DNA from 2 places in the Comamonas sp. MYb69 genome. Region 1 is predicted to be linked to the other one. Evidence: predicted binding sites of a transcription regulator. Region 1 holds the regulator's gene; the other holds the start of a gene.
What was found. Region 1 encodes LexA, which represses DNA repair genes until DNA is damaged. Its sites were predicted from a motif close to ACTGTATNNNNATACAGT; they were not measured.
Positions count from the first base shown of each region.

Region 2: a site for LexA is predicted at 3,867-3,884, ahead of imuA (translesion DNA synthesis-associated protein ImuA). Genes of this name have one in related genera too.

Region 1 is NZ_JBBGZG010000010.1:186,667-192,490, forward strand. Features, by position in the region: gene WH303_RS15400 (SDR family oxidoreductase) at 1-723, shown strand, start outside; gene WH303_RS15405 (FMN-dependent NADH-azoreductase) at 782-1,417, shown strand; gene WH303_RS15410 (hypothetical protein) at 1,799-2,359, opposite strand; gene lexA (transcriptional repressor LexA) at 2,504-3,220, opposite strand; gene WH303_RS15420 (asparaginase) at 3,335-4,360, shown strand; gene adk (adenylate kinase) at 4,457-5,113, opposite strand; gene kdsB (3-deoxy-manno-octulosonate cytidylyltransferase) at 5,331-5,824, opposite strand, start outside.
Region 2 is NZ_JBBGZG010000015.1:135,449-141,272, reverse strand. Features, by position in the region: gene WH303_RS19535 (error-prone DNA polymerase) at 1-1,583, opposite strand, end outside; gene WH303_RS19530 (Y-family DNA polymerase) at 1,608-3,125, opposite strand; gene imuA (translesion DNA synthesis-associated protein ImuA) at 3,043-3,858, opposite strand; gene WH303_RS19520 (MlaD family protein) at 4,029-5,072, shown strand; gene WH303_RS19515 (hypothetical protein) at 5,069-5,749, shown strand; gene WH303_RS19510 (hypothetical protein) at 5,779-5,824, opposite strand, start outside.

The sequences.
Region 1 (5,824 bases):
AAAATCCTGGTTCTGGGCGGCTGCAGGCCGCTGGGCGCGAAGGTGGTCAGCAATCTGCGGCAGCTGGGCTACCCGGTGGTCGCGGATGCAGACACCAATATGCCAGCAGCGCTGCATGGTGTTGAAGTGCTGATGGATGTGCGGGAGCCGCCTGTGCTGGATACGACCGACGCGCTGGAGGGTTGGGCGTGCGCATGCCGCCAGCTGAATGCCGCCATTGCGGCTGCCGCTGTGGCGCACCATATTGCGCTGTCGGCCTTGGGGGTGCAGCGCTTGCAGCGCAGCGGCTACTACCAGGCGCTGGCGCTGCGAGAGCAGCTGATCCAGGCGGGCAGCACACCCTACACCGTGCTGCGTGCCGCACCCCTGTACGAAAGTCTGGCGCAGCTGGCACAGGGCGGCGCAGCCGGCACCGCGCTGACCATGCCCCTAGCGCAGATGCAGGCGATGGCCGCAGAGGACCTGGCGATGCTGGTGGCCGATGCAGCGCTGGCGCAGCCGTTGGATGGCTGCATGGAGGTGGCCGGGCCCCAGAAGATGGCGATGGCCGACTGGATGCAGCATTACCTGCGCTTGCGCGGCGACCCACGGGAAGTGCTGGGCGATGCCCACGCTCTGTATCGGGGGGCGTTGCTGGACGGTGACAGCTTGCTGCCCACGGGACCCGCTCGCCTGGGACGGACCACGCTGGCGGCCTGGGTCTGCAAATGCAGGGCGGCTTGATGCCCCAGGCATTGGCTGGACACCGGGGTGTGATTATTTTCAAACGATTGGACGACTGATGACCCGTACCTTGCTCTTGAACTGTGGCCCCCATGGCCAGGCCAGCCATGGCTACCAACTGGCGACCGATATGCTGGGCGAGCTGGGCCTAGCGCAGCAGCCGCTGCTGGAGCGCGATCTGGTGGCGACACCGATACCGCCGATCAGCCGCGACTATGCACTGGCAATCACCGCCAATGCCAGCGCAGATGCACCCGCGCTGGCCTGGTCGGAAACGCTGATCAAAGAGTTGGAAGACAGCGATCTGCTGATGATTCTGACCCCCATGCACAACTTTGCGGTGCCGGCCACGCTCAAGCTCTGGCTGGACCATGTGATCCGTATCCACCGCAGCTTTGCATCCACGCCCGAAGGCAAGATTGGTTTGATGAAGGACCGTCCTAGCTTGGTATTGGTGAGTTCCGGCGGCTTCCATACGGGGCCCCGTGCCAAGCAGGAAGACTTTTTGACGCCTTATCTGCGCTATGCGCTGGCCTCCATTGGCATCCGCAATGTGCATTTTGTGTTGCTGCAAGGCCTGGTGTTTGGGCCTGACGCGGTGGCTGCTGCGCTGGATGGCGCAAGAGATGCGTTGCGCGAGCAACTGGCCCCATTCAAGCAGCAGGCGCTGGAGGCTTTGGCTGCTGCGCGCTGACAGGACAAGAGGCTGGCGCAAGTGGGCAGCAGACAGAGATGGCTGACAGCGCGGGTTGCCGAGCACGCGGGCCTTGTGCCACCATGGCCTGGTCTGAGCGGCAGGAAGGGATGCTGCTGGCTGGGCAGCTCTGAGCCGCTGTTGCAACCGCCCTGCATATTGCCCGGAATTTCTCAGCGCCGTTCTGGAATCCCTCCGGTAGGCCGTTGTCTAGCCGGCCGCACCTGGCCGGCCGCACCAACTGACACATCGGGCTGCCTGCGGCATGGTGACGGGTCGGGAACACCGAGCCCCATGCCCAAACCCTTGGCTCGCCTGGCCCTGTTTGCAGCGTTCAACGCATGCTGGCGGCGAGACTTGGCCCCCCGCCCGGGCAGCGGCTTAGACGGCGTGCAGATGTTCCAGCCGTTCCAGGCGTTCGAGCTCGGCACAGATATCGGCCATGCTGCCCGACATGGCCCAGCGCATACCCTTTTGGCGGTGCAGGCTGGCCGGTTGGGCCCAGTACATCTTGATGGGGGCATCGTTGGCGGCCTGGGCGCTGCAGCGCTGCACCGACAGGAAGGGGCGGGTGTGGGACTGTACGCCTACCGAGAGGCGGCGGCGCGCAGCGGGCTTGCGCGGCAGGCGGATGCGGTCGATGGGGCGCTGTGCGGGGGCCTCATCGGCAGGGGAGCCCACGCGGGACGTGTCCACGCCGGACATGTTCAGGCCCTGGCCATCGAGCAAGCTCAGCTGCTGGGCGGCGCCACGCTGTACAGCGGCAGAGGACGCGGTGGCAAAGCAGTGCACCTGGGCGGCGAGCTGGCCGTCATTGGCGGCGCCATGGCCGGGTCGGCGGCGGTTGCTGCGCACAATGGCACGCTGGATGGACTGGAACCAGGGCAGGCCAGCGACTAGGGAAAAGGGCGCAAGCGCGCGCAATGCATCTGCTACAAGCATAGGAGACTCCTTGGTATACGGGTAACAGCAGGATTGCGCAGGGCGAGCGCATCCCCCAGGGCTGTGGGCCAAGAGCCCACAACGCCCGCTACCTGGGGTTGCGCAGAAAAGGGAGGGCCGAAGTGGCCGGAAGGGCCGCTAGGCCTAGTTCAGCATCGTGTTGCGGATCAGGCCCACGGCAATGCCTTCGATCTCGAAGGGCTCGCCGGGCTGCACGATGATGGGCAGGTAATCCGGGTTTTCGGCCAGCAACTCAATGCCGTCCTTGGTGCGCTGCAGGCGCTTGACGGTGACGTCATCGCCCAGGCGCGCCACAATGATCTGGCCGTTGCGGGCCTCGCGCGTGGCTTTGACGGCCAGCAGATCGCCATCGATGATGCCAACATCGCGCATCGACATACCGCGCACCTTGAGCAGGTAATCGGGCTGCTGCTGGAACAGGCCGCCCTCCACGGTATAGGTTTGGTCGACATGCTCTTGCGCCAGGATGGGCGAGCCGGCCGAGACGCGGCCGATCAGCGGCAGCGCCAGCTGGGCGAGCTCTTGCACCACGCGGCCGAGGCCAGCGGCGGCATTGGACACGCCTGCCAGCGGTGAGGAGAAGCGCGTGCCCCGAGCGGCATTGATGGAGCGCACGGTATCGCTTTGCAGGCGAATCCCCCGGGAGGTGCCGCTGACCAGCTCGATCACGCCCTTGCGGGCCAGCGCCTTGAGGTGGTCTTCTGCCGAATTGGCCGATTTGAAGCCCAGCTTGCTGGCAATCTCGGCGCGCGTTGGCGGGGCGCCGGTGCGCGAAATGGCGGTCTGGATCAGGTCCAGAATTTCTTGTTGGCGCGCGGTCAGTTTGGGATGGTCTCGCATAAGATCTCCGTGTGATCTGCGGTGCCGGGCAGAAGCAAAGCCACTGTGCATCCCAACACCTGTATATCAATCCAGTACCTGTATTTTTAACCAGTTTTTTGCAGGAGGCAAGCCTTGCAGCCAAAAATTTTGATCATCGGCACCGGCGGCACCATTGCCGGCATGGCCGATGATGCCGAGAAACCCGGCCAATACCGCGCAGCCCAGCTGTCCATTGCGGCCTTGCTGGCGGGTGTGAGCGGTATCGAGACAGCTGCGGCAGGCCCGCTGGATGCGGTGCAGATAGCGCAAATTGATAGCAAGGACATGAATGACGAGGTCTGGCATGCGCTGCTCAAGCGCTGCGATGCGGCCATGCGCGATGAGACCGTGCGCGCTGTTGTTATCACCCACGGAACCGATACGCTCGAAGAGACGGCCTGGTTCCTGCACTGCGTTTTAGGGCGCCTGGCCAAGCCCGTGGTGCTGACCTGCGCCATGCGCCCGGCCAATGCCTTGATGCCCGATGGCCCGCAGAACCTCAAGGACGCCGTGGCTGCCGCAGCGGCGCTGGATGCGGATGGCCAACCTCTGCTGCGTGAGGTGGTGGCCGTGACGGGCGGCGGCGAGCTGCACAGCGCGCGCTGGCTGCAAAAGGTGCATCCGCACCGCTTGCTGGCCTTTTCCTCGGGCGAGCAGGGCCTCTTGGGCTGGGTAGATGGTGTGACCGTGCGCCTGCGCCAGGGCTATGCGCCGCAGGCACCAGGCACAGCAGACGGCTACAGCGGCAGCCAGTGGCTGGCCGCCTTGCCAGTGCCGGCCAGCCAGCCCTGGCCCTGGGTGGAGATCGTCACCAGCCACGCGGGACTGCGCCCGGGGCTGGTGGAGGCGCTACAGGCACAGGGCATCGACGGCCTGGTGGTGGCGACCACCGGCAATGGCACCGTGCATCAGGTGCTGCTGGAGGCCATGGTGCGTGCACGCCAGCAAGGTTTGCCGGTATGGCGCAGCAGCCGCTGCAGCGATGGCGTGATCAGCGATGCGGTGTTGCCCGGGGCGGCCGATTTGGAAAAGGACCTGGCGGTGGCCTTGACACCCTACAAATGCCGGGTGAGTTTGCAGCTGGCGCTGGTGCAGGCACAGACCCACGCCAAGGGTTAGCGCAGGTACCGAAGGCCTGCTTGCTGATGACGGGGACAGGCATAAAAAAGCCACTGTCGCAAGACAGTGGCGGTGCGGATAAGTCCGAGCGACTTATCAGGCCTGCAGCGCGGCAATGGCGCGTTGCGTGATCTCTTCGACCGAGCCCATGCCGCTGATGGCGCGGTACTTGGGGGCGGCGGCTGGGTCTTGTGCAGCCCAGCTGCTGTAGTAGTCCACCAGGGGGCGGGTCTGGTTGCTGTACACATCCAGGCGCTTCTTGACGGTTTCTTCCTTGTCGTCTTCGCGCTGCACCAGGGGCTCGCCCGTCACATCGTCCAGGCCTTCGGTCTTGGGCGGGTTGAACTTGACGTGGTAGGTACGGCCGGAAGCGGGGTGGCTGCGGCGGCCGCTCATGCGCTCGATGATGGCTTCAAACGGCACATCGATTTCCAGCACATAGTCGAGCTTGACGCCAGCGGCCTTCATCGCGTCGGCCTGGGGAATGGTGCGGGGGAAGCCGTCAAACAGGAAGCCATTGGCGCAGTCGGCCTGGGCGATACGTTCCTTGACCAGATTGATGATCAGATCGTCACTGACCAACTGGCCGGCGTCCATCACGGCCTTGGCTTGCAGGCCCAGCGGCGTGCCAGCCTTCACGGCGGCGCGCAGCATGTCGCCGGTGGAAATCTGGGGAATACCGTATTTTTGGCAGATGAAGGCAGCTTGCGTACCTTTGCCGGCGCCGGGTGCTCCCAAAAGAATTAATTTCATGACGGTCCTTGGAGAATAAAAAACTTGCACGGCAAAAGCGGGCACTAAAGCCCGCTTTTACACAAAAAAACTGGGCTTGAGCATATCACGCATCAGGGGATTGTCAGCGAACTGGCGCCAATACCGTGTCTCGGCTGCGCAAGACAGGCATGCTGCGCCTTTTAGCTTACGGTGTGCTTGCATCGGTGGCCGTTGCGGTGCAGGGCAGGCACGCGGGTTACATCACCGCGCCCAGCAGCTGGCGCACGCGCACCAGGTCTTCGGGCGTATCAACGCCCGAGCCGGGGATCTGCCGCGTCACATGCACGGCGATGCGGTGGCCATGCCAGATCGCGCGCAGCTGCTCGAGCATCTCGATCTGCTCGGTGGGGGCCTGGCTGAGCGTGGGGAAGGTATGCAAAAACTGGGCGCGGTAGCTGTAGATGCCCATATGGTGCAGCGGCGCAAAACCGGGCGTGCCGGTGGTGCCGGGGTTCTTCCACCAGGCGACATTGACAAAATCACGACCCCAGGGGATGGGCGCGCGGCTGAAATAGCTGGCCAGGCCCTGGGCATCGAGCACCACCTTGACGACATTGGGGCTGAGCAGCGACTCCAGATCAGCGATTGGGTGCGCGACGGTGCCCATGCTGGCCTCGGGCCGGTCGCTGAGCAGCGCCGCGACCGCATCGATCAGCGCCGGCGCGATCAAGGGCTCGTCGCCTTGCACAT
Region 2 (5,824 bases), on a different contig from region 1:
TCCTTGTCCCACTGGATGACGGTGCGGTTTTCCATGCTGGCGCGCTCGATCGGCACGATGCGCGAGAGCGGGCCGCGCGTGAGCACAAAGCCGCCCACATGCTGGGACAGGTGGCGCGGAAAATCGCGCAGGGTCTCGACCAGCTCCTGCAGCTGGCGCACGGCCAGGTCACCCGCCTGCAGGCCGCACTGGGCCAGCGCTTCGGCCCGCAGCAGTTCGTCGTCCCAGCGCGAATGGTCGCGTGCCAGCAGATCGATGCTGGGCAGTGCAAAGCCCAGCGCCTTGGCCACATCGCGGATCGCGGATTTGCGCCGGTAGCGGATGACGACGGCGGTGAGGCCTGCGCGGTGCAGGCCATATTTCTTGTACAGGTACTGGATGACTTCTTCGCGCCGGGCATGCTCGAAGTCCACATCGATATCGGGCGGCTCGTTGCGCTCCTTGCTGATAAAGCGCTCGAACAGCAGCCTGCTCTTGTGCGGGTCAACCTCGGTGATCTGCAGGCAAAAACAGACGGCCGAGTTGGCGGCCGAGCCCCGGCCCTGGCAGAGGATGTCCTTGCTGCGGGCAAAGCGCACGATGTCGTAGACGGTCAGAAAGTAGTGCTCGTACTGCAGCTCGGAGATAAGGGCCAGCTCTTTTTCCAAGGTGGCTTGCACCTGCGGCGGTGTGCCTTGCGGCCAGCGGCGGGCCGCCCCTTCGTAGCTGAGCTGGCGCAGGTAGGCCGCCGGTGTGAGCTGGGGCGGCACCACCTCGTCGGGGTACTGGTAGCGCAGCTCGGACAGCGAGAACTGGCAACGCGCGGCAATGCCCAGGCTGGCCTCCAGCAGATCGGGCGGGTACATCTGCGCCAGCCGCAGCCGGCTGCGCAGGTGCTGCTCGGCATTGGGCTGCAGCGCGTAGCCGCAGTCGGTGAGCGGGCGGCGCAGGCGGATGGCGGTCAGCACATCCTGCATGGGCTTGCGCGAGCGCACATGCATGTGCACATTGCCGGCGGCCACCAGCGGCGCGCCACTGCTGCTGCCCGCCGCGCGCATCTGCGCCAGCCAGGCCTCGTCGCCCAGGCTGCGGTCCAGCTGCACGGCCAGCCAGCAGCGGCCGGCAAAGTGCTGCTGCAGCCAGGCGGCCTGGGCCTGGATCTGCGCTGTGCTGGCCTGGCGGCTGGGGGCCAGCAGCAGCAGGCAGTCCTGCAGCGCGCGCGGGTGGATGGCTGACTGCGCCAGCGCATAGCTGCCCTTGGGCGATTTGCGCCTCAGCTGGGTGATGAGGGCGCAGAGGTTGCCGTAGCCGTGCAGGTTGCAGGCCAGTGCCACCAGGGTGAAGGCGGGTGCGGCCGCATCGCTGGGCTGCACCTCGAACTGCGCGCCCACGATCAGCGGCAGCCCGCAGTCACGCGCGGCGACATGGGCGCGCACAATGCCTGCGAGCGAGCATTCATCGGTCAGGGCCAGCGCACGGTAGCCCTGGGCATGGGCGCGCTCGACCAGCTCATGCGGATGGCTGGCGCCGCGCAAAAAGCTGAAATTGCTCAGGCACCACAGCTCGGCGTAGGGCGGAATGGAGAGTTTGGGACGGGTGGCCATGGCTTGGGACGGGTGCTGCGCAGCTCAGGCAAAGCGGCCATGCAAAAACCAGGCGCCGCTGTTGGCCGACAGGCGGGTGTGGAAGATCCACAGCAGGCCGGCATGCGGGCTGTGGGCGACCCAATAATCGCGCAGCGCGGTGTGGGCGGTTTGGGTGATGGGGGCGGGTTGGGGCGGGCTTTCGCGGTGATCGCGGTGATCGATGTCGATTGCTGCCTCGCCCGTGTGGGTGTCGCCATCCGCATCGCTCACCGGCAAAAAACCGGGGCTGCGGTGCCACCAGCCGCCTTCAATGCGCTGCGGGCCCAGCAGCAGCTGCAAGGGGCCGTGGTAGAGCGGCTGGCTCTGGCTGTCTTGCAGCAGTTGCAGGGGGGTGGGCAGCAAGAAGCTGGGTTGGGCAAGGGGCGGTACATGCCGTGAATGGGGCTGTGCAGCGGGCGGGGCGGCCTTGGCCTTGCCGGCTGGCTGCGCGGGCAGCCACTGCACCTGCCACTCGGGGCGGTGGTCGGGCCGCAGCAGCGGGCGCTGCACCTGGTCTTCGCCCAGGCGGGCGGTGATGCGTTCGAGCACCTGCTCCAGGCTTTCGCCATCGGCGGTTTTGTCGGGCAACAGGCTGGCACTGCGCTCTTGCAGCGCTTCGGGGGCATCGGCATGCAAGCTCAGCTCGCCCACGGGGGCTTGCAGCTCCACATGGGCCAGGTGCTCTTGCAGCAGGCGGCACAGGTGCTGCAGATCGCGCGTGGTGCTGGCGGTGTGGATGGTCAGCTCACCGCCATCGCCCACATGGCGGGAGCGCATCGCATCATGGCACCAGCACAGCCGAAAGCTGCGCACGCCCGCACGCTGCGCCGCCAGCCAGCCGCACAGCTGCAGCAGCAGGTGGCGCGCGCCATGCATCAGCGCATCGGCCTGGTCGATGCGCATGGGCAGCTCCAGCCGGGCATCAAAGCGGGCGGGCAGCTGGATCCAGGGGTAGCGGTCGGGCAGCAGGCCATGGGCCTGGTCGAGGGCTTTCAAGATGCCCGTATCCATGCGCCGGGCCAGTGCGCCCCGGGGCAGCGCATGCACGGCGCCCAGGCTCTGGCAGCCCAGCTGGCTCAGCAGCTCGGCATGGCGGGCCACCGCATCGATGGCCTGCAAGGGCAGGGGCGCCAGCACCTGGGGCAGCGGCTGGCCCATGCCGTGGCGGATGCCGCAGCGTGCCAGCGCAATGGCGGCCAGGCTGGTGGGGGCCCAGCTGATGGCTTGCACGCCCAGCTGCCGGCTCTCGCGCAGCAGGCGCCGGGCCAGCTGCTGGCGCCCGCCAAACAGGCGCTCGCTGGCCGAGAGCTCCAGCACCAGCGCATCGCCAAACACACTGTCCGAGGGCACGCAGGCCAGGCGCGGCGTGAACTGCTGCGCCCACAGTGCCAGGCCTTGCATCTGGGCCGTGGACGTGGCGGGCGCGGCTGGGGTGGCCTCAGTGCTGCAGGCTGGACTGGGGCGCGCGCTGGCGGCGGGGTGGGGGAGTTGGGGCAGCAGGGCGGCCCAGATCGCTGTCATGGTCTGGCAAGAGGATGGCTCTGGTCGAGGTGGTGGAAGGAAGGGTGGCTGGCTGCGGCACGGTGCCGGGCCACAGGCGCGCGGGCAGCACGGCTTGCAGGCTGGGCGGCACGGCGGGCAGCTCCAGCGTGCCTTCGTACACGGGGCCCCGGCGTTTGAGCAGCTCCAGCTGCAGCGACCAGGGCTGGCTGCTGCGCACCAAAAGGCGCAGCGGCGCGGCCGAGGCCTGGTGCCGGCTGCTCTCGGGCCGGAACACAAACACCAGGCCTTCAAACTGCTGGGCGCTGATCTGCAGGCGGCGTATCTGCTCGGGCTGCACCTGGGGCAGCCAGGCCAGCAGCGCGGCGGCGGCATTGGCCCGGAGCAGCTGCTCCAGCGCCCAGAGCTGGTCTTGCGGGCGGCTGCCATGGATCCAGACCAGCTGCCCAGGCGCCAGGCCGCTTTGCGCCAGCCCGCTGGCATGGGGCGGCAGCGGCGGGCCCAGTGCGATGACGGGTTTGTGCGGCGGGCACTGTTGCAGGGCCTTGCCGGTCAGGCGCCACTCCAGGGTGCCGGCCTGGGGCTGCAGTACCTCCGTCAGGCACTGGCTGGGCCAGCCCTTGCCGGGCAGCTGGGCATCGAGCGCATCCCAGCCGGTGGGGACGCCCGCCATCGGCGCGCGCACCAGGTGGTCGCCGCGCCAGAGCTGGGCGGCCACCGTGGGCGGCAGGGACAGGGCATCGAGTAGAGGCATGGCAAATAACTGTATATATTTACAGTATAAGAGCTTGCGCATGGCTTATGTGTAACAGCGGGCGGGCACATGCGGAGCGACTGGGCCGGAAAGTGAGTGTCTGCCTTTGAAAACAACCCATTGCAGCTTTGTTTTGAAGCTGGCAGCCAGCCCGGGTAAGATCGCGGTACATGCAAATACCAGAACCCCACGACTCTGCCGACCGCCCCGCGCCGCCGTCTTCTGCCGCCTCTGCGCGGCGTGCGGCCGTGGTCGATGGTGTGGCAGTGGACGGCCTGGCGCCGGTGCCGCATCTGGAGCGCAAGGCGGGGGCATTGCTGCTGTTTACCTTGCTGCTGATCCTGGGCTCGGCCTTTTACCTGATGTATGCGCGCGGCGTATTTGAGCCCAAGCAGTCGCTGATCCTGACGGCCGATGACTCCGAGGGCGTCTCCATCGGCCTGGACATGACCTTCTCCGGTTTTGCGATCGGCAAGGTCAGCAAGATCGAGTTGGCGCCCGATGGCACGGTGCGCATCCATGTGGATGTACCCGAGAAAGACGCGCACTGGCTGCGCAGCAGCAGCGTGTTCACCCTGGTCAAGGGCCTGGTGGGCGGCACGACGATCAAGGCCTATTCGGGCATTTTGGATGACCCGCAGCTGGAGGACGGCGCCGTGCGCGCGGTGCTCTCGGGCGATGCGACGGCCGAGCTGCCGCAGCTGATGAGCAATGCCCGCCAGCTGCTGGAGAACCTGAACATGATGACCTCGGCCGGCTCGGCCTTGGGCGGCACCCTGGAGCAGCTGCGTGACCTGAGCACCAAGCTCAACGGCCCCAGCGGCGCGCTGGGCGTGGTGATGGGCGGCGACGCCGAGGCGCGCAAGATATCGCAGACGCTGGACCGCACCAACCAGCTGCTGGCGCGGCTCGATGGCCTGGCCAAGAATGCCGACAAGCAGGTGTTTGGGGCCGACGGCGTGATGCCCGAAGTGCGCGCTACGGTGCAGCAGCTCAATGCCGTGCTCGGCGATGTGCGCGGCAGCCTGAAGAAGGTGGATGCGGTGCTGGTGGAGGCCCAGGCCGTGGGCGCCAATGCCAAGGATGCCACCAACCAGCTGGGCGATTTGCGCGCCGATGTAGAGGCCAATCTGCGCAAGGTGGAAGGCATGCTGACCGAGCTGAACCGCAAATGGCCGTTTGCCAAAAAAGATGCCGAGGTGCGACTGCCATGACCGCCCCGATTGCCATCGCCACCCGCCTGGCCGCTGCACTGCTGGCCGCCGCTGTGCTGGGCGGCTGCGCCAGCAGCAAAAAGGCGCCCGACTGGGCGATCAATGAACAAGGCGCTGCCGAACGCGCGACCGATGCCTATCTGTCGGGCAACAGCCGGGTGGCGGATGCCGAATGGCGGCGTGCGCGCGATGAGGTCAGCCGCACGGCGCGGCCCGACTTGCTGGCCCGATTGGAGCTGGCGCGCTGCGCCGCGCAGGTGGCCGCCTTGGATGCCGCCCCTTGCACAGGCTTTGAGGCCGTGGCCCAGGATGCCGCCGATGCCGAGCAGGCCTATGCGCGCTATCTGCAGGGCCAGTTGGCTGCCGGCGATGTGGCCTTGCTGCCCAAGGCCCAGCAGGCGGTGGCGCCCCTGGCGCCTGCGCAGGCAGCCGCTGCGCTGGCTGCGATAGAGGACCCGCTCTCGCGCCTGGTTGCTGCCGGCGTGCTGGCGGTGCGCGGGCCGTTGCCGATGGCGGTCGTCACCCAGGCGGTAGATACCGCTTCTGCCCAGGGCTGGCGCCGCGCCGTGATGGCCTGGCTGATCAACCAGCAGCGCCTGGCGCGGGAGCTGGGCGATACGGCGCTGGCCGACCAGGTGCAGCGCCGCCTGGATCTCTTGCAGGCAACGCAGAAATAAGCCTGCAGCCGCTCAAGCGCTGCATCCACTCACACCGATTGACCGGTCGTCGTATCGGGCGCGGGCTCTGGCTGC